3 regions of the Kineococcus anabasis genome follow, and region 3 is predicted to be linked to each of the others. Evidence: predicted binding sites of a transcription regulator. Region 3 holds the regulator's gene; each other region holds the start of a gene.

Region 1 (5,489 bases), on a different contig from region 3:
ACGGCGGGAGGTGGCGTCGGGCGCTCGGCGGCGTCAGGCCGCGCGGGTGTCCCGGGCGCGGCACAGGGACGCGCTCTGCAGGCGGCAGAGGTCCACGTGCAGGCGCGCCACGAGTCGCAGGGAGACCGCACGCACCCGCCCATGGTGCCACGCCCACCGCGCCACCCCGCACGCGCGAGACGGCCGTCCCACCATGTGGGCGCACCCGCACCCGCACCGCGCGGCGGCGCAGGGGCTCACCGCACGGCGGCGCCGGGCAGGGGGTGCACGACGAGGACCACCTGGCGCCCGGCGAGACGCGTCAGCACGACCGTCGCCTCCGCGGAGCCCTCCAGCCGCAGCTGCCGCCGCAGCACCTCCGGCTCGACGGCGGTGCCGCGCTTCTTCACCACGAGGCGGCCGACGTCCCGCGCGCGCAGCCAGGCGCGCAGCGGCTTGAGGCCGAACGGCATGACGTGCTCGACGGCGTACGCGCGGGCCAGGGGGGTGGGGACGTGGGTGTCGGCGGTGACGTAGGCGATCGTCGCGTCGAGGAGGCGCCCGCCGACCGCCGCGGCCACGGCACCGACCAGCCCGGCGCGGATCACGGCGCCGTCCGGCTCGTAGAGCACGGTGCCCACCTCGCCCACCACCGCCTGCGGGCAGTCGCGGTCGTCCACCACGTGCCACGCCACCCCCGCGCCGTCGCCCACCCCCGTGCCCACCCCGACGGCGGCGCTGCGCCGCACACCCGCCCGGGCCAGCGGCCCGCACCACAGCGCGCACTCGAGGACGTCGCCGTCCACCGACGTCCACTGCGCCTCCGCCGCCCGGCCGGCCACCTGCGCGGGCAGGGCGGCGTGCGGGACGCCCGGGGCCAGCTTGGCGCCCGTGGCCGGCACCCGGGCGGCCACGCCGAGCACGAACGACAGGGGCGGGGAGGTGGCCTCCGGGTCGAACAGGCGCCGCCCGCCGCTGCGCCGTGCCGGGTCGAACCACGCCCCGCCGCCGGGGCGCACGGCCGCCTCCACCACGCCGGGGGCGGTGACGTCGGCGCAGCGCACCTGCGCGGCGGGCACGGGCAGGTTCGCCGCGGCCACCGCGGCGGTCAGGGGGTCGGCCTCGACGGCGGTGACGCCCAGGCCGGCGTCGAGCAGGGCGAGGGCGTCGGCGCCGATGCCGCAGCCGAGGTCGGCGACGTGCCCGGCCCCCGCGGCGGCGAAGCGCCCGGCGTGGCGTGCGGCGACGACCGCGCGGGTGGCCTGCTCCACCCCGTCGGGCAGCAGCAGCAGGGACGCGGCGCGCGGGCCGAGCCGGGGCACCGCCCGCGCGCGCAGCCGGGACTGGGTGAGGGCCGCCGCGACCAGGGCGGCGGGGTGGCCCTGCGCCCGCAGCCGCTCGCCGAGGGCCAGGGCGGTGCCGGGGTCGTAGGGCGGCAGCGACGCCAGCAGCGCCCTGCCCGCGGGGGAGAGCAGGGCCGCGACGTCGGCGAGGTCCACGCGCCGATCCCACCACGTCGCGGGCGCCCGCACCGCCGCGGCGCCCGCACGGGTGGTGGTGGGCACGCGGAGGGCGGTCGTGCTAGCACTCGGGAGAGCGGAGTGCTAACGTCTGGAACGCGTCGGGCTGGCACTCTCCACCGGAGTCTGCCAGCTCGCGAGGCGGCGCCGCCCGGCACCCGCGACGACGGTCGTGCGCCCCTCGTGACCGACTGCCACCCGTACCGACGTTGGAAGAAGGGGAGGGCCGCACGTGTCGGTCTCCATCACTCCGCTCGAGGACCGCATCGTCGTCAAGCCGCTGGACGCGGAGCAGACGACCGCTTCCGGTCTGGTCATCCCGGACACCGCCAAGGAGAAGCCCCAGGAGGGCGAGGTCCTGGCCGTGGGCCCCGGCCGCGTGGACGACAACGGCAAGCGCGTGCCCGTCGACGTGACCGTCGGCGACAAGGTCATCTACTCCAAGTACGGCGGCACCGAGGTCAAGTACGCCGGCGAGGAGTTCCTCATCCTCTCCGCGCGCGACGTCCTCGCCAAGGTCGCCAGGTAAACAGCTGCTGAGGCCCCTCCGGGGTCTCCCCGCACGACGTCGCCCCGGCGCACCGGCTCACACCCGGGGCTGCCGGGGCGTCGTCGTCATCCCCACCGCTCCTCGAAGGGACTTCGACCGCACATGGCCAAGACGCTGCAGTTCAACGACGACGCCCGCCGGGCGCTCGAGCGGGGCGTGGACGCCCTCGCCAACGCCGTCAAGGTGACCCTCGGCCCGCGTGGCCGCAACGTCGTCATCGACAAGAAGTGGGGCGCGCCGACGATCACGAACGACGGTGTCACCATCGCCCGCGAGGTCGAGCTGGAGGACCCGTACGAGAACCTCGGCGCCCAGCTCGCCAAGGAGGTCGCCACCAAGACCAACGACGTGGCCGGCGACGGCACCACGACCGCGACCGTCCTGGCGCAGGCGCTGGTGCACGAGGGCCTGCGCAACGTCGCGGCCGGCGCCGCCCCCTCCGGCCTCAACCGCGGCATCGACGCGGCCGTCAGCGCCGTGAACGACAGGCTGCTGGAGCTGGCCCGCGAGGTCGACGGCAAGGACGAGATCGCCCACGTCGCCACCATCTCCGCGCAGGACCGCTCCGTCGGCGAGCTGCTGTCCGAGGCCTTCGACAAGGTCGGCAAGGACGGCGTCATCACCGTCGAGGAGTCCTCCACCACGTCGCTGGAGCTGGACTTCACCGAGGGCATGCAGTTCGACAAGGGCTACATCTCGCCCTACTTCGTCACCGACCCCGAGCGCATGGAGGCCGTCCTGGAGGACGCCCACGTGCTCATCCACCAGGGCAAGATCTCCGCCGTCACCGAGGTCCTGCCGCTGCTGGAGAAGGTCCTGCAGACCTCCAAGCCGCTGTTCATCATCGCCGAGGACGTCGAGGGCGAGGCCCTCTCCACCCTGGTGGTCAACAAGATCCGCGGCACCTTCAACGCCGTCGCGGTGAAGGCCCCCGGCTTCGGCGACCGCCGCAAGGCCATCCTCGGCGACATCGCGATCCTCACCGGCGCGCAGGTCGTCTCCGAGGAGGTCGGCCTCAAGCTCGACCAGGTCGGCCTGGAGGTCCTGGGCTCGGCCCGCCGCATCGTCGTCACCAAGGACGAGACCACCCTCGTCGACGGCGCCGGCGACCGCGCCGAGGTGGAGGCCCGCGCCGGCCAGATCAAGGCCGAGATCGAGCGCACCGACTCGGACTGGGACCGCGAGAAGCTCCAGGAGCGCCTCGCCAAGCTCGCCGGCGGCGTGTGCGTCATCAAGGTCGGCGCGCACACCGAGGTGGAGCTGAAGGAGAAGAAGCACCGCATCGAGGACGCGGTCTCCGCGACCCGCGCCGCGATCGAGGAGGGCATCGTCGCCGGCGGCGGCTCCGCCCTGGTGCACGCCGCCGCCGTCCTGGACGGCGACCTCGGTCTCACCGGTGATGCGGCGACGGGTGTGGCGATCGTGCGCCGCGCCGTGGCCGAGCCGCTGCGCTGGATCGCCGAGAACGCCGGCCTCGAGGGCTACGTCGTCGTGGAGAAGGTGCGCGACCTCGGCCCGGGCAAGGGGCTGAACGCTGCGACCGGCGAGTACGTCGACCTCATCGCCGGTGGCGTCATCGACCCGGTCAAGGTCACCCGGTCGGCCCTGCGCAACGCCGCCTCGATCGCGTCGATGGTCCTGACCACCGACACGCTCGTCGTGGAGAAGAAGGAGGAGGAGTCCTCCTCCGCCGGCCACGGCCACGGCCACGGTCACTGACCCGACCCGCTGATCCACGCGGCCGGGCCGCGCGCCCGCCGACGCCGAGAGGCCCGGCACCCCTGGTGGGTGCCGGGCCTCTCGTGTCCCAGGTGTCGCCGCGGCCGGGGCCGCTGGTCGTGCCGTACCGGGTGGTGGTGCGCCGGCTCAGACCGCCACGCGCAGGGGCAGGGCGCGTCCGCGCTGGGCGGCGTAGAGGGCCTCGCGGTCGTCCTCGGTGAGCCCGCCCCAGACGCCGTAGGGCTCGCGGACCTTCAGGGCGTGCTTGCGGCACTGCTCGATGACGGGGCAGGCGGCGCAGACGGCCTTGGCGGCGGCGTCGCGGTTGCGGCGGGCGGGGCCGCGCTCGCCCTCCGGGTGGAAGAAGAGGTCCGGGTCGGCCTCGCGGCAGGAGCCGTCGAGCTGCCACTCCCAGATGTCGGCGACGGGTCCGGGGAGGCGCGAGATCTCAGCCATGGTGGGCTCCCTGCTGTGCTGGGTGTCCGGTGCGACACGGTGACGACCGGTTGGCGACGTCCGTAACCGTACAAGCGCGTCAGAAGTTGTTCAAGCCCCTTCGCGCCAAAAGTTGTTCGGAGATGTCGCTGGACGGCCCGGGAGCGGTCCGGGTGGCCGACGAGCGGGGAAACCGCGTCAGGCTGCGGGCCACAATCAGGTCACAGGCGGTTCACGGTGCGGGTGCACAAGGTGACCGCTCGCGCCACCCAGGCACGGCGTGGCGCGGTCCTGACCGGATATCTGGCGCGGTTCGCCCCAGCTGGCGCGTTTGCCCGCGTCGTCCGGCGGTGGTGGGACGCGCGAGTGGCGGTGCTCCGGGCGCACGGCACAATCGAGCCGTGTCGTCGCCATCGGGAGCGGATGCGTCGGAGCAGCCGCGCGTCACGCTGACCGTCGCGGCCGTCGCCCGGCGCCTCGGCGTCGCCCCCGCCACCCTGCGCACCTGGGACCGGCGCTACGGCGTGGGTCCCTCCGAGCACACCGCGGGCGCCCACCGCCGCTACTCGGCCAGCGACCTCGCCCGGCTGGTCGTCATGCGCCGCCTCACCCTCGAGGGCGTGGCCCCCGCCGAGGCCGCCGCCCTGGCCACCGCCGCCACCGACGCCGGCGCAGGCCCCGGCGCCGCCCTGGCCGGCGCCTCCAGCGTGCCCCGCTCGCTCCTCGAGGCCGCCGTCAGCGACGCCGCGGCGGTCAGCCGCACCGTGGAGCTCGAGGGCGAGGACGCCGCCGACGACCCGCCGGGGGAGGCGCGCGAGGCGCGGCGCGAGGGCCGCCAGTTCGTCCTGCCGCTCGACGCGCCCAGCGCCGTGCGCGAGCTCCTGCGCAGCGCCGACGCGCTGGAGGAGCACGAGACCGCCGAGCGGGTCACGGCGGCGGTCCACGAGTTCGGCACCGCCCGCGCCTGGGACGAGGTGCTCGCCCCCGTCCTCGCGGCCGTCGGCCCCGGCCGGGAGCTCGTCCTGACCTGCGCCACCGCCGTCCTGCGCCAGGCCGCACCCGTCGTGGCGGCCGCGGCCGCGGCGAGCGGGCACCGCTGCGCCCTCGTGGCCACCTGCGAGGAGGAGACGCAGGGGCTGCCCGTCCTGGCCGTGGCGGCCGCTCTCGCCGAGGCGGGGGTGGGCTCGCGCTCCCTCGGTGCCCGCGTGCCCCGCCGGGCCGTGGCCGCCGCCGTGCGCCGCACCGCCCCGCCCGTGCTCGTCCTCCACGCCCAGGACGCCGAGGCG
Region 2 (5,489 bases), on a different contig from region 3:
GCGGTCGCCGGGGTTCTGCTCGTCGATGCACACCCAGCCCCGCGCGTCGGGGGCGGCGGTCTGGTCCGTGGCGACGCAGCCCCAGGAGGCGGGGGTGCGGAAGGCGAACGGGAAACCCTCGAAGGCCATCGTCCACGTCTCCTCGCCCTCCTCGTAGGAGGGGCCCACGAGGGTCCGCACCGGCTGCTCCCGCAGCTCCGGCTCCCCGGCCGGGCCGGGCCAGGGGACGGCGCCGGGGCCCGGGGCCGCGGGGTCCGACGGCGCGGGGTCCGGGGGTGCGGCGTCGGGGGGCGCGGGGCGCTGCGGCGGGAACGGGTCGGCGGGCGAGCCCGCCGCGGCGAGCTGCTCGCGCACGGCCGAGACGAGGACGAGACCGCCGCCGGCGAGCAGCGCCAGGCCCGCGACGGCGGCGGCCACGACGGCGACGATCGTGGCGGTGGCCGGGCCGCGGCGGGAGCGCGGGCCGGGCGCCCACGGCTGCGCCCCCCGGCCGCCACCGGGCACCGCACCGGGAACCGCGGCGGCCGACGGGCCCGCGGGCAGGGACGCCACCAGCGCCTGCCAGGAGGGGTCCTCCGGCGGCAGGTACGAGGCGACCCACGGCCGGAAGGTGTGCAGGTCCGCCGCGCACAGCCGCGGCAGGCCCGGCGGCACCGGGACGCCACCGCCGCCGGCGGCGTGCACCAGCGCCCGGCGGGCGGCGGGGTCGGCGGAGGCCGCGGGTGAGAGCACCGCCACCGTCACCGGGGCACCGGCGCCGTCCCGGCCGGTCAGCAGCTCCACCGCGGGCAGGCGGGCCAGCACCCTCAGGTCCGAGAAGGGCGGCGGCGCGGGCTGCGGTGGCACGCCCTCGAGGCTAGGTGCCGCCGCGCCGGGCGTCCTGCCGCGCGCCCGCGACCGCACCCGTGCGGGGCGGCGGTCCTACGATGCTGACCATGCCGGGGCCGACGGGGGAGCAGCCCCCTCCCACCGCGCCGGCGCCCGCGCCGGCCGGTGCGCTGCCCGCCGCCCTGGAGGCCACGGGCAGCAGCGGGCCGCAGCGGGCCGCGGCGTTCTTCGACCTCGACAACACCATGATCCGCGGTGCGTCGCTGTTCCTGCTGGCCCGGGCCCTGCACGCGCGCAGGTTCTTCACCGCGAAGGACCTGCGCTTCTGGGGCCGCCGGGCGCTGCACTTCGCGCTGCACGGGGAGAACCTGCGCCACCTCGTGGAGGCGCGGGAGCTGGGCCTGGCGTTCGTGGCCGGCCGCGAGGTCGCGGAGATCCGCGCGATCGGCGAGGAGCTGTACGACGAGTACGTCGCCGCCCGCGTCTGGCCCGGCACGCAGGCCCTGGCTCGCGGGCACCGCGAGCGCGGCGAGCCCGTGTGGCTGGTGACGGCCGCGCCGGTGGAGGTCGCGGACGTCATCGCCCACCGCCTGGACCTCACGGGCGCGGTGGGCACGGTGGCCCAGAGCGTGGACGGCGTCTACACCGGGCACCTGGTGGGCGAGCCGGTGCACGGCGCGGCGAAGGCCGAGGCGGTGCGGCTGCTGGCGCGGCGGGAGGGGCTGGACCTGGCGCGCTGCGCCGCCTACAGCGACTCCGCGAACGACCTGCCCCTGCTCTCCCTCGTGGGCACCCCCGTGGTGGTGAACCCGGACCACGCGCTGCGGGCGCACGCGCGGGCGCACGGCTGGCCGGTGCACGAGTTCCGCGTGTGGCGCCGGGTGGCGCGGGCCGGTGTCCGCGCGGGTCTGGTGCTGGCGGGCGGGGCGGCGGCGGCCGGTGCCGCGGCCCTCGTCCGGCGGACCCGCTGACACCGGCAGACCTGTTGCGCTGCACCGAACTTCCCCTTGCACTCGATGCGCGGGAGTGCTAAACCTGGGAGTGCGCCGGAACCGCGGAGGGTTCCGGTGGTGACCTCGACGCGCATCTCCTTTCGTGTTCCGGAGGTGGTGGTGATGTTGATGCGCACCGACCCGTTCCGTGAGCTGGACCGTCTCACGCAGCAGTTCCTCGGCACGTCGGCCCGCCCGGCGGTGATGCCGATGGACGCCTGGCGGACGGGTGACGAGTTCGTGGTGGAGTTCGACCTGCCGGGGGTGGACCCGGACTCGGTCGAGCTGGACGTCGAGCGCAACGTGCTGACCGTCAAGGCACAGCGGCCCGTGCACGAGGGCACCGCCGAGATGGTCGCGGCCGAGCGCCCGCGGGGTGTCTTCAGCCGTCAGCTGATCCTCGGCGACAACCTCGACACCGAGCGGATCCAGGCCGGCTACCGCAACGGCGTGCTGAGCCTGCACATCCCGGTCGCCGAGAAGGCCAAGCCCCGCCGCATCCAGATCCAGACGCAGGCCCAGGACGACCAGCAGCTGGCCATCTCCCGCTGAGGTGCCGGCGGTGACGGTCGACGTCGTCCTCCCGGACCTCCCCGCGGCCCCGCCCGCACCGGGCGCGGCCCCGGGGACGGTCCCGGAGGCCGCACCCGAGGAGGCGGGGGCCTGGGCGCTGTTCGAGCTGTGGCTGGAGCTCGAGGCCGGGTCGGGGCGGGAGCCGGAACACCGGTACCGGGGGCGCCCGGCGCCACCGGGCACACCCGCCGGCCGCCGGGCGGACCCGGCCGCCGCCGGGGAGGCCCGCTCCGGGCACGCCGTCCCCCCGCGGGGCGGCGGACGTCTGGCGGCACGCGCCCCGGGACGGGACGCGTGGGCCCGGGAGCGGTCACCCCCGGGACGCACCGGGGAGACAGCCGGGAGCCGTGGCGCCGCGCGCCACGGCTCCCGCACGTCCGGGGCGGGGAGTCGCGGCTCACAGGTGCGGCGCGGAATCCGCCGTCCACCCCGCCCGTTCCCCTGGGTGGACCCTCGCCCGGAGGGGCCGGGGAGGACCACGTGGCACCGCACCCGCCGCACACCCGCCGCACCCGGGGCCTGCGCACGGCGCTCGTGGCCGCGGCCCTGGCGCTGACCGGCTGCACCTCGATCCCCTCCGCCGGGGACGAGCCGGACGACACACCGCGGGCCGCACCTCCGTCCTCCGCGGGCGCTCCCGCCGCGGGGACCGCCGGCGGGGACGCGGGGGCCCCCGCGCCCGCGCGCACCAGCTCCGAGCAGACGTGGTTCGAGCCGGGCACGGCCTGGACCGGTGACTTCGGCGACCCGCACGTCGTGCTCCACGAGGGCACCTATTTCGCGTACGCCTCCCCCGTCGGCGGCCGCTACCTGCCCGTGCTCACCAGCACGGACCTGCGGACGTGGACGGTGCACCCGCGCTGGTCCGAGGACGGCCCGCCGGGGCGCCCGGGCTACGACGTGCGCACCGACGAGGCGATCCCCGCCGAGCTGCGCGCCTCGGGCCTGGACGAGTGGGGCGTGTACGACCTCAACGACGCCCTCGTGCGCCCCGCCTCCTGGGGCCTGCCCCACCAGCAGGGCCCCTGGCTCTCCCGGGACCTGTGGGCGTCCTCCGCGGCGCGCATCGGGGGTCCCCCGCAAGCGGGCGGTGCCCCCACCTGGTACGCGTGGTCCGCGGTACGGGTCGGCCCCGACCGGTTCTGCCTCACCGTGGCCTCCGCACCCACACCGCTGGGCCCTTTCCGCGACGTCAGCGGCGACGCGCCGGTCCAGTGCCAGCCGCAGGAGCGCGACCCCGGCGGCTCGATCGACCCCAGCCCGTACACCGACCCCGCCACGGGCAGGAACTACCTGCTCTGGAAGGCGGCCGGCAAGCCTGGGGAGCGGCCCTCGTCGCTGCTGGCCACGGAGCTGGGCGCCGACGGCAGGCCGCTGCCGGGGGCACCGGTGACGACGCTGCTGGAGACGAACCCCGACGCGGCGTGGGAGGGGCAGACGATCGAGAACCCGTCGATGGTCACCGCCGGGGGGACGACGTACCTGTTCTACTCGGCGAACTACTCCGGCGTCCTGGACGCGGAGGGCCGCAGCGACTACGCCTCCGGGTACGCGGTCTGCCCGCAGGGCCCCCTCGGGCCGTGCACGCGCCCGGACCCGCAGGTGCCGCTGCTGGCCAGCGAGGGCGACGTGCAGGGCCCCGGCGGCTCGGCCGGTTTCGTCGACGCGGAGGGCCGCCTGCGCATGGCGTACGCCGCGTTCCGGCTGGGCGAGAACCTCGGCGGCGCGCACCCGCACCCGCGGCGCATGGGGATCGTCACCCTGGAGCAGGCCGCGGACGGGCGGCTGACGGTGCAGGGCCGGCAGCGCGACCCCGCCGGCGAGGTGGAACGCACCCGGCGGGAGCTGGCCGGCACGGCCGGGGACCTGGGCGAGCCGCTGGGCCCGGTGCAGCGCACCGCCGACGGGCGGGCCTGGTTGCAGCGCTCCGCGGGCGGCTCGGTGTACTCCTCGGCCGCGACCGGCGCCCACGTGGTGCGCGGCGAGGTCGCGCGGGTCTGGCTGGCGAGCGGGGCCGAGACCGGGCCGCTGGGCCTGCCCACCACCGACGTGGTCGCCACCGGCGACGGGCGGGGCACCTTCGCGCACTTCGAGCACGGCTCCGTGTACGCCTCCCCCACCACGGGGGCGCACGCGGTGCGCGGGGCGGTCCGCACCGCCTGGGTCGAGCGGGGCGGGCAGCCCGGGCCGCTGGGGTTCCCGGTGGGCGACGAGCAGGTCGTGCCGGAGGGCTGGCGCAGCGACTTCGAGCACGGCTCGATCACGGTGTCGGCGACGACGGGCCGGGTGACGGTGACGCCCGTCCGGTGACCACCGCCGCGCGGAGCGCACCGTTGACCCCGCGCGGGGGCGGGTGTGCACTGGCCGGGGCGGGAGCACCGGTTCCGCGCCCGTCCGGGAGGGCGCGGGGCCGTCCCGGCGGTGGCGCCGTCGCCGACGGCGGTTTCCTCCTCCCGGGGAGAAACGATGTCCACCCAGCCCACCCACCCGCGCTCCACCCGGCCCACCCACCCGCGGCACCGGGCGGCGCGCTCCGCCTGGGCCGCGCTCCTGCTGGCACCCGTCCTCGCCTCCCCCGCGGCACCGGCCCCCGCGCAGGCCGACCCGCGCGTCGGCGGGGAGATCGGCGTGCGCTACGAGGCCCTCGGCGGCGCCCGGGGGTTCCTCGGGCGGCCCACCGGCGGTGAGGTCCCCACCCCCGACGGGCGCGGCGCCTCGGTGACGTTCGAGCACGGCGTCGTCTACTGGTCCCCGCGGACCGGCGCCTTCGAGGTGCACGGCGCGATCCTGGCCGCATGGACCGGTCAGGTCCGGACGCAGGGCGCCCTGGGTTTCCCGGTGAGCGACGAGTCCCGCACACCGGACGGCCGCGGCGCGTACGGCGTCTTCGAGGGCGGCTGGGTCTGGTGGTCCCCCGGCACCGGCGCGCACCGGGTGCTCGGTGCGATCCGGGACGCCTACCACCGCACCGGCGCGGAGGGCGGCCCGCTCGGCTACCCCGTCACCGGTGAGGTCCCCACCTCCAGCGGGCAGGGCGATCCCGGCGCCCACAGCACCTTCGAGCGCGGCGTGATCGCGTGGAGCCCGGAGACCGGG
Region 3 (5,489 bases):
TGCGCTGGGTGACGGGAGCGCACCGGGAGTGAGTCCGCTCAGTGCACCAGGCGCAGCACGAGGGGGTAGCGGTACGCGCGCCCGGAGCTCGCGGCGACCGCCCCGAGGATGCCGCAGACCAGGACCCCCACCGCGGGCAGCGCCAGCACCCACCAGAGGAGGAAGGCCAGGCCGAAGGTCACGAACCCGGCGGCGAACAGCACCAGGGCCAGCGCGACCGTGTACAGCAGCGTGGAGATCGCCGCGTTGAGCGCCTCGGCCGCGTGGCCGCGCACGAACGCGCCCCGGTCCCGGTACACCAGGTACACCACCAGCGGGCCGAGGAACGGCAGGCCCAGACCCCACGAGGCGATGCCCAGGACGTGCGCCACCATCCCCCAGGTCCGCTGCTCCGGCGGGCTCAGCAGGTGCCCGTGGCCGGAGGGCGCGGGCGGGGGCGCGCCGTGCGGCAGCGGGTGACCCGGCGGCGGGGGGATCTCGGACACGGGTCCTCCTCGGGTGCTGGCCGGCCCGGGCCGGTGCGGGCCGGTGCGGGTCGGTGCGGGTCGGTGCGCGCAGCCGCGCACAGCCGCGCACAGCCGCGCACATGCTCTCAGGCGTCGGCCGCGTCCGCGGTGACGAAGTCGACCAGCTCCTCGACCCGGCCCAGGAGCGCGGGCTCCAGGTCGGTGTAGTCGCGCACCGTGCCGAGGATCCGCTTCCAGCCGTGCGCCACGTCCGCCTGCGTCGCGTGCGGCCAGCCCAGCTCCGCGAGGACCCCGTGCTTCCACGACGTGCCCCGCGGGATGACCGGCCAGCGCTCCCACCCGAGGCGCTGGGGGCGCACCGCCTGCCACACGTCGACGAAGGGGTGGCCCACCACGAGGACGTGCGGGTGCCGCACGCCCGCCACGATCCTGGACTCCTTGCTGCCGGGGACGAGGTGGTCCACCAGCACGCCGAGGCGGCGGCCGGGCCCGGGGCGGAAGTCCCGCACGACTGCGGCGAGGTCGTCCACCCCGTCGAGCATCTCCACCACGACGCCCTCGACGCGCAGGTCGTCGCCCCAGACCCTCTCCACCAGCTCCGCGTCGTGCCGGCCCTCGACGAGGACGCGCGAGGCCCGGGCGGTGCGGGCGGCGGTGCGCACCGCCACCGAGCCGCTCGCGGTGCGGGTCGCCGCCTGCGGCCGGGCGGGGCCGCGCGGGGCGACGAGGCGCACCGGCTGCCCGTCCACCCAGAAGCCGGGCCCGAGGGGGAAGGTGCGGGTGCGCCCGCGGGCGTCCTCCAGGACCACCACGTGCACGCCGCCGCTCTTCTCCACCCGCACGACGGCGCCCACCCAGCCGGTCTCCACGTCCTCCACGACGAGACCCGCCTCGGCGGGCTCCTCGCGGCTGGCGGGGCGGCGCGGGTGGGGGTCGCGCGAGAGCACGTCGCTCCCGTACCTGTCGGAGGGGCTCGACCTGTCGGAGGGGCTCACGCCGCGGCACGCTAGCCGTGACGCGCCGCGGGGACGCGCAGGCTCACCGGCGCGTCGGGTCGTGCGGGAGGGCGGATGTCCCGGCGGAGCCTAGACTTGGCACTCACGGGACGTGAGTGCCAAGAGGCGGAGGTGGGGCATGAGCGACGAGCGCAGGCTGGCCGTGCTGCGTGCCATCGTCGAGGACTACGTCAGCACGCGGGAGCCGGTGGGGTCCAAGCACCTCGTCGAGCGCTACCAGCTCGGCGTGTCCCCGGCGACGATCCGCAACGACATGGCCGTGCTGGAGGAGGAGGGGTACATCACCCAGCCCCACACCAGCGCCGGGCGCGTGCCCACGGACAAGGGGTACCGCCTGTTCGTGGACCGCCTCGCCACCGTCAAGCCGATGTCGGCGGCGGAGAAGCGGGCCATCCAGGCCTTCCTCGACGGCGCCGCGGACCTCGACGACATCGTCGACCGCACCGTGCGGCTGCTGGCGCAGATCACCCGGCAGGCCGCCGTGGTGCAGTACCCCTCGCTCTCGCGCGCGGGCGTGCGGCACGTGGAGGTCCTGCACGTCGGGGGCCGCTCCGCCCTGATGGTGCTCATCACCGACACCGGCCGGGTGGAGCAGCGCGTGGTCACCCTGCGCTCGCACCTGGCGGACGAGGAGCTGCCCCCGCTGCTGGCGGACCTGCGCGCGCGGCTCAACGGCACCCTGGCCGGCCGGCGCGTCGCCGAGGCGCGGGACCTGCTGCCCGGTGTGGCGGACGCGGTGCCCCCGCCGCAGCGGGCCGCCGCCGACGAGGTGCTCGCGGCGCTCGCCGACGGCCTGACCGCCGCGCTGGAGGAGCGGGTCGTCATCGCGGGCACGGCCAACCTCGTGCGCAGCGGCACCGACTTCCCCGCCTCGCTCGGCTCGGTGCTGGACGCGCTGGAGGAGCACGTCGTGCTGCTGCGGCTGGTGCAGGAGATGGCCGACGACGAGGTGGCCCCGGGCGGGCTGAGCGTCCGGATCGGCTCGGAGAACCTGGGCCTGGGCCTGCCGGAGACGTCGGTCGTCACCAGCGGGTACGGCGAGGGACAGGTGCTGGCCCGGCTCGGCGTCCTCGGCCCGACCAGGATGGACTACCCCACGACCATGGCGGCGGTGCGCTCCGTCGCCCGCTACGTGTCCCGGATCCTCGCGCAGTGACCCGGCTGCGCGCGGAGGCGGGGGCGGCCCGCCCGGCCGGACCCCGTGCGACGAACCCCCGCACAGCGAGACGATGAGGAGACGGTGCCACCCGTGAGCGACTACTACGAGGTCCTCGGTGTCGCGCGCAGCGCGTCGCAGGAGGAGATCAAGCGGGCGTACCGCAAGCTCGCGCGGAAGCTGCACCCGGACGTCACGGACGACCCGGCGGCCGGGGAGCGGTTCAAGGAGGTCTCCCAGGCCTACGACACGCTGTCCAACCCCGAGAAGCGCGAGCTGTACGACCGCGGCGGCACCCAGCCGGGTGGTGCGGGGTTCGGCCCGGGGTTCGGCTTCAGCGACATCATGGACGCCTTCTTCGGCGGCGGCGCCACCTCCGGGCGCGGGCCCGTCAGCCGCACCCAGCGCGGGCAGGACGCCCTCATCCGCGTGGAGGTGGACCTGGCCGAGGCGGCGTTCGGCGGCACCAAGGAGATCACCGTGGACACCGCGGTGCTGTGCCCGACGTGCCGCGGGACGTGCTGCCAGCCGGGGACCGAGCCGGCCACCTGCGACATCTGCGGCGGGCGCGGGCAGGTGCAGCGGGTGGTGCGCTCGCTGCTCGGGCAGGTCATGACGGCGCAGCCGTGCCCCACGTGCCGCGGCTTCGGCACGGTGCTGCCCGCGCCGTGCCTGGAGTGCTCGGGCGAGGGCCGCGTCCGCTCCCGCCGGCCCCTGACGATCCGCATCCCCGCGGGCGTCAGCACCGGCACCCGCATCCAGCTCGCCGCGCAGGGCGAGGTGGGCACGGCGGGCGGTCCCGCGGGCGACCTGTACGTGGAGATCGCCGAGCGCCAGCACGCGACGTTCCAGCGCCGCGGCGACGACCTGCACTGCACGCTGGAGGTGCCGATGACCGCCGCCGCACTGGGCACCGTCATCACCCTGGAGACCCTGGAGGGCGACGGGGTCGAGATCGAGGTGCGGCCCGGCTCGCAGTCGGGGGAGACGGTGACGCTGCGCGGCCGCGGCACCGAGCACCTGCGCTCGGCCGGCCGCGGTGACCTGCTCGTGCACCTGGACGTGGTGACGCCGCGGAATTTGGACGCGGAGCAGGAGGAGCTGCTGCGGCGGCTGGCGGAGCTGCGCGGGGAGGCCCGCCCCGCCGGGCGGCTGTCCCCCTCCCACCAGGGCGTCTTCTCCAAGCTGCGCGAGCGCATCGTCGGGCGCTGAGCAGGCGGTCCCGGGGGTCGTGCGCCCCCGGGACCGGCCCGGCGCGCCGCCTCAGCGCACGCTGAAGCGCTTGGTGTCCGGCAGCGGCGGGGGGCCCTCCCCGTCGGACATGTCGGGCCCGAACACCGACAGGGTGTGCTCGCCGGGGGTCACGTCCACGCCGAAGGAGAACGGGCCGAACTCCCCGTTGGCGCCGGCCTCGGTGAAGCCCTCCGCGACGACCTCGCCCCCGGCGTCGTGGACGGTGTAGTTGAGGGTCGCCTCGAACCCCGTGCCGATGCCCTCGACGGTGAGGCGGCCGGCGTCGACGACGGCGCCGTGGGCCAGGCTGGTGATCCACACCGGCGCCTGCACGTCCTGCGGGGCGCTGCGGGCGGTGGGCTGCGCGAAGCTGACCGCGCCCCACGCCTCCGCGCCGGGGCGGCCGTCGACGAGGACGCGCACGGGCAGGTTCTCCCCGGCGGCGGCGGTCACGGTGTGCACGAGCTGCTGCACGGCGAGCTCCGCGGCGCGGCTGCCGACGTCGCGGTTCGACAGGGCGGCGGCGGCGACGTCGACCGTGATGAGGTCGGCGCCCACCTCGACCCGCGCGGCGGGGTCCGGCCGCCACGGCGTGGAGTAGTCCGGGTCGAGGGCCTCGCCGGCGAGCATGAGCCGCAGCGCCTCGGTGGGGGCGTCGGCGGCGCCGGAGGCGGGCAGGTACTCCCGGAACAGCGCGGGGCCCGCCGCGCCGTCCGCGCCGGTGCCGAGCCAGTACACGGGGACGGTGTCCCCGGCGGCGACGGCCGGGCCGGCCGCGGGGGCGCCGGCGGCCGGGGCGGAGGCGCGCGGGGGCGCCGGGGAGGTGGCGGCGGGGGCGGGTGGGGCCGGCGGCGCGGTCCCGCCGGAGCCGCCCGCGGAGGGACCGGGCGCGGAGGTCGTGGGCGGCGGCGCGCCCTGCGAGGGCTGCGCCGGTGCCGCCACGCCGACGCCGACGTCGCGCCCGCCGGCCGGGTCGCCCGGGCCGTCCTGCCCGGTGACGGCGATCGCGGTGCCGGTGGCGACCACGGCGGCCGCCGCGATCCCGGCCAGGGCCGTCAGGCGGGTGCGGCGGTGCCGGCGCGCGGCCTCGGCGCGGATGACGCCGAGGCGCTCGGCCGGGCGCAGGGCGTCGGTGTGCGCGGCCATCGCCTCGCGCAGCAGCGCCGCGGTGGGGTCCTCCTGCGGTGCGGGCACCGCGGCCGGGGACGGCGGGCCCCCGGCGTCCTGCCCCGGGCCGCGGTACCCGTCGGGACGTGCGTCGCTCACGGCTGCTCCTCGCGCTCGGGCCTGCCCGGGGAACCCGGGGAGGGGGTGGTGGGTGGCTGCGCCCCGAGGGCGGTGCGCAGCGCGGCCACGCCCCGGGAGGCGTGGGTCTTCACGGCGCCCCGGCTGATGCCCAGGGCGGCGGCGATGTCGGCCTCGGACAGGTCGGCGGAGTACCGCAGCACCAGGACCTCGCGCTGGCGCAGCGGCAGCCCGCCGAGCGCGGCGAGGACGTGCCGGTGCTGCTCCGAGCGCACCGCCAGCTCCTCCGGTCCCTCCGGCTCGGGGTCGGGCAGGGGGCGTCGGCGGTCGGCGACCTCGCGGTGGCGCAGCACGTCGCGGGCGCGGTTGACC

Evidence for each region. The regulator HrcA, encoded in region 3, represses chaperone genes, less so after heat shock. The targets are predictions, from matches to a motif close to GNTNGCACTCGGNNNNNCCGAGTGCNANC.
Region 1: groES (co-chaperone GroES) is a predicted target of HrcA. The motif match lies at 1,560-1,588, and genes of this name have one in related genera.
Region 2: ACYQBY_RS16705 (Hsp20/alpha crystallin family protein) is a predicted target of HrcA. The motif match lies at 1,834-1,862, and genes of this name have one in related genera.

What each region holds. Positions count from the first base shown of each region.
Region 1 is NZ_BAAIHU010000009.1:278,787-284,275, reverse strand. Features, by position in the region: gene ACYQBY_RS15780 (class I SAM-dependent methyltransferase) at 237-1,544, opposite strand; gene groES (co-chaperone GroES) at 1,732-2,028, shown strand; gene groL (chaperonin GroEL) at 2,152-3,768, shown strand; gene ACYQBY_RS15765 (WhiB family transcriptional regulator) at 3,916-4,224, opposite strand; gene ACYQBY_RS15760 (MerR family transcriptional regulator) at 4,605-5,489, shown strand, end outside.
Region 2 is NZ_BAAIHU010000009.1:457,469-462,957, forward strand. Features, by position in the region: gene ACYQBY_RS16695 (hypothetical protein) at 1-846, opposite strand, end outside; gene ACYQBY_RS16700 (HAD family hydrolase) at 936-1,799, shown strand; gene ACYQBY_RS16705 (Hsp20/alpha crystallin family protein) at 1,944-2,372, shown strand; gene ACYQBY_RS16710 (family 43 glycosylhydrolase) at 2,874-4,703, shown strand; gene ACYQBY_RS16715 (LGFP repeat-containing protein) at 4,860-5,489, shown strand, end outside.
Region 3 is NZ_BAAIHU010000006.1:343,717-349,205, reverse strand. Features, by position in the region: gene ACYQBY_RS10405 (DUF4870 domain-containing protein) at 39-485, opposite strand; gene ACYQBY_RS10400 (DUF3097 domain-containing protein) at 593-1,462, opposite strand; gene hrcA (heat-inducible transcriptional repressor HrcA) at 1,602-2,639, shown strand; gene dnaJ (molecular chaperone DnaJ) at 2,733-3,851, shown strand; gene ACYQBY_RS10385 (Gmad2 immunoglobulin-like domain-containing protein) at 3,903-5,138, opposite strand; gene ACYQBY_RS10380 (SigE family RNA polymerase sigma factor) at 5,135-5,489, opposite strand, start outside.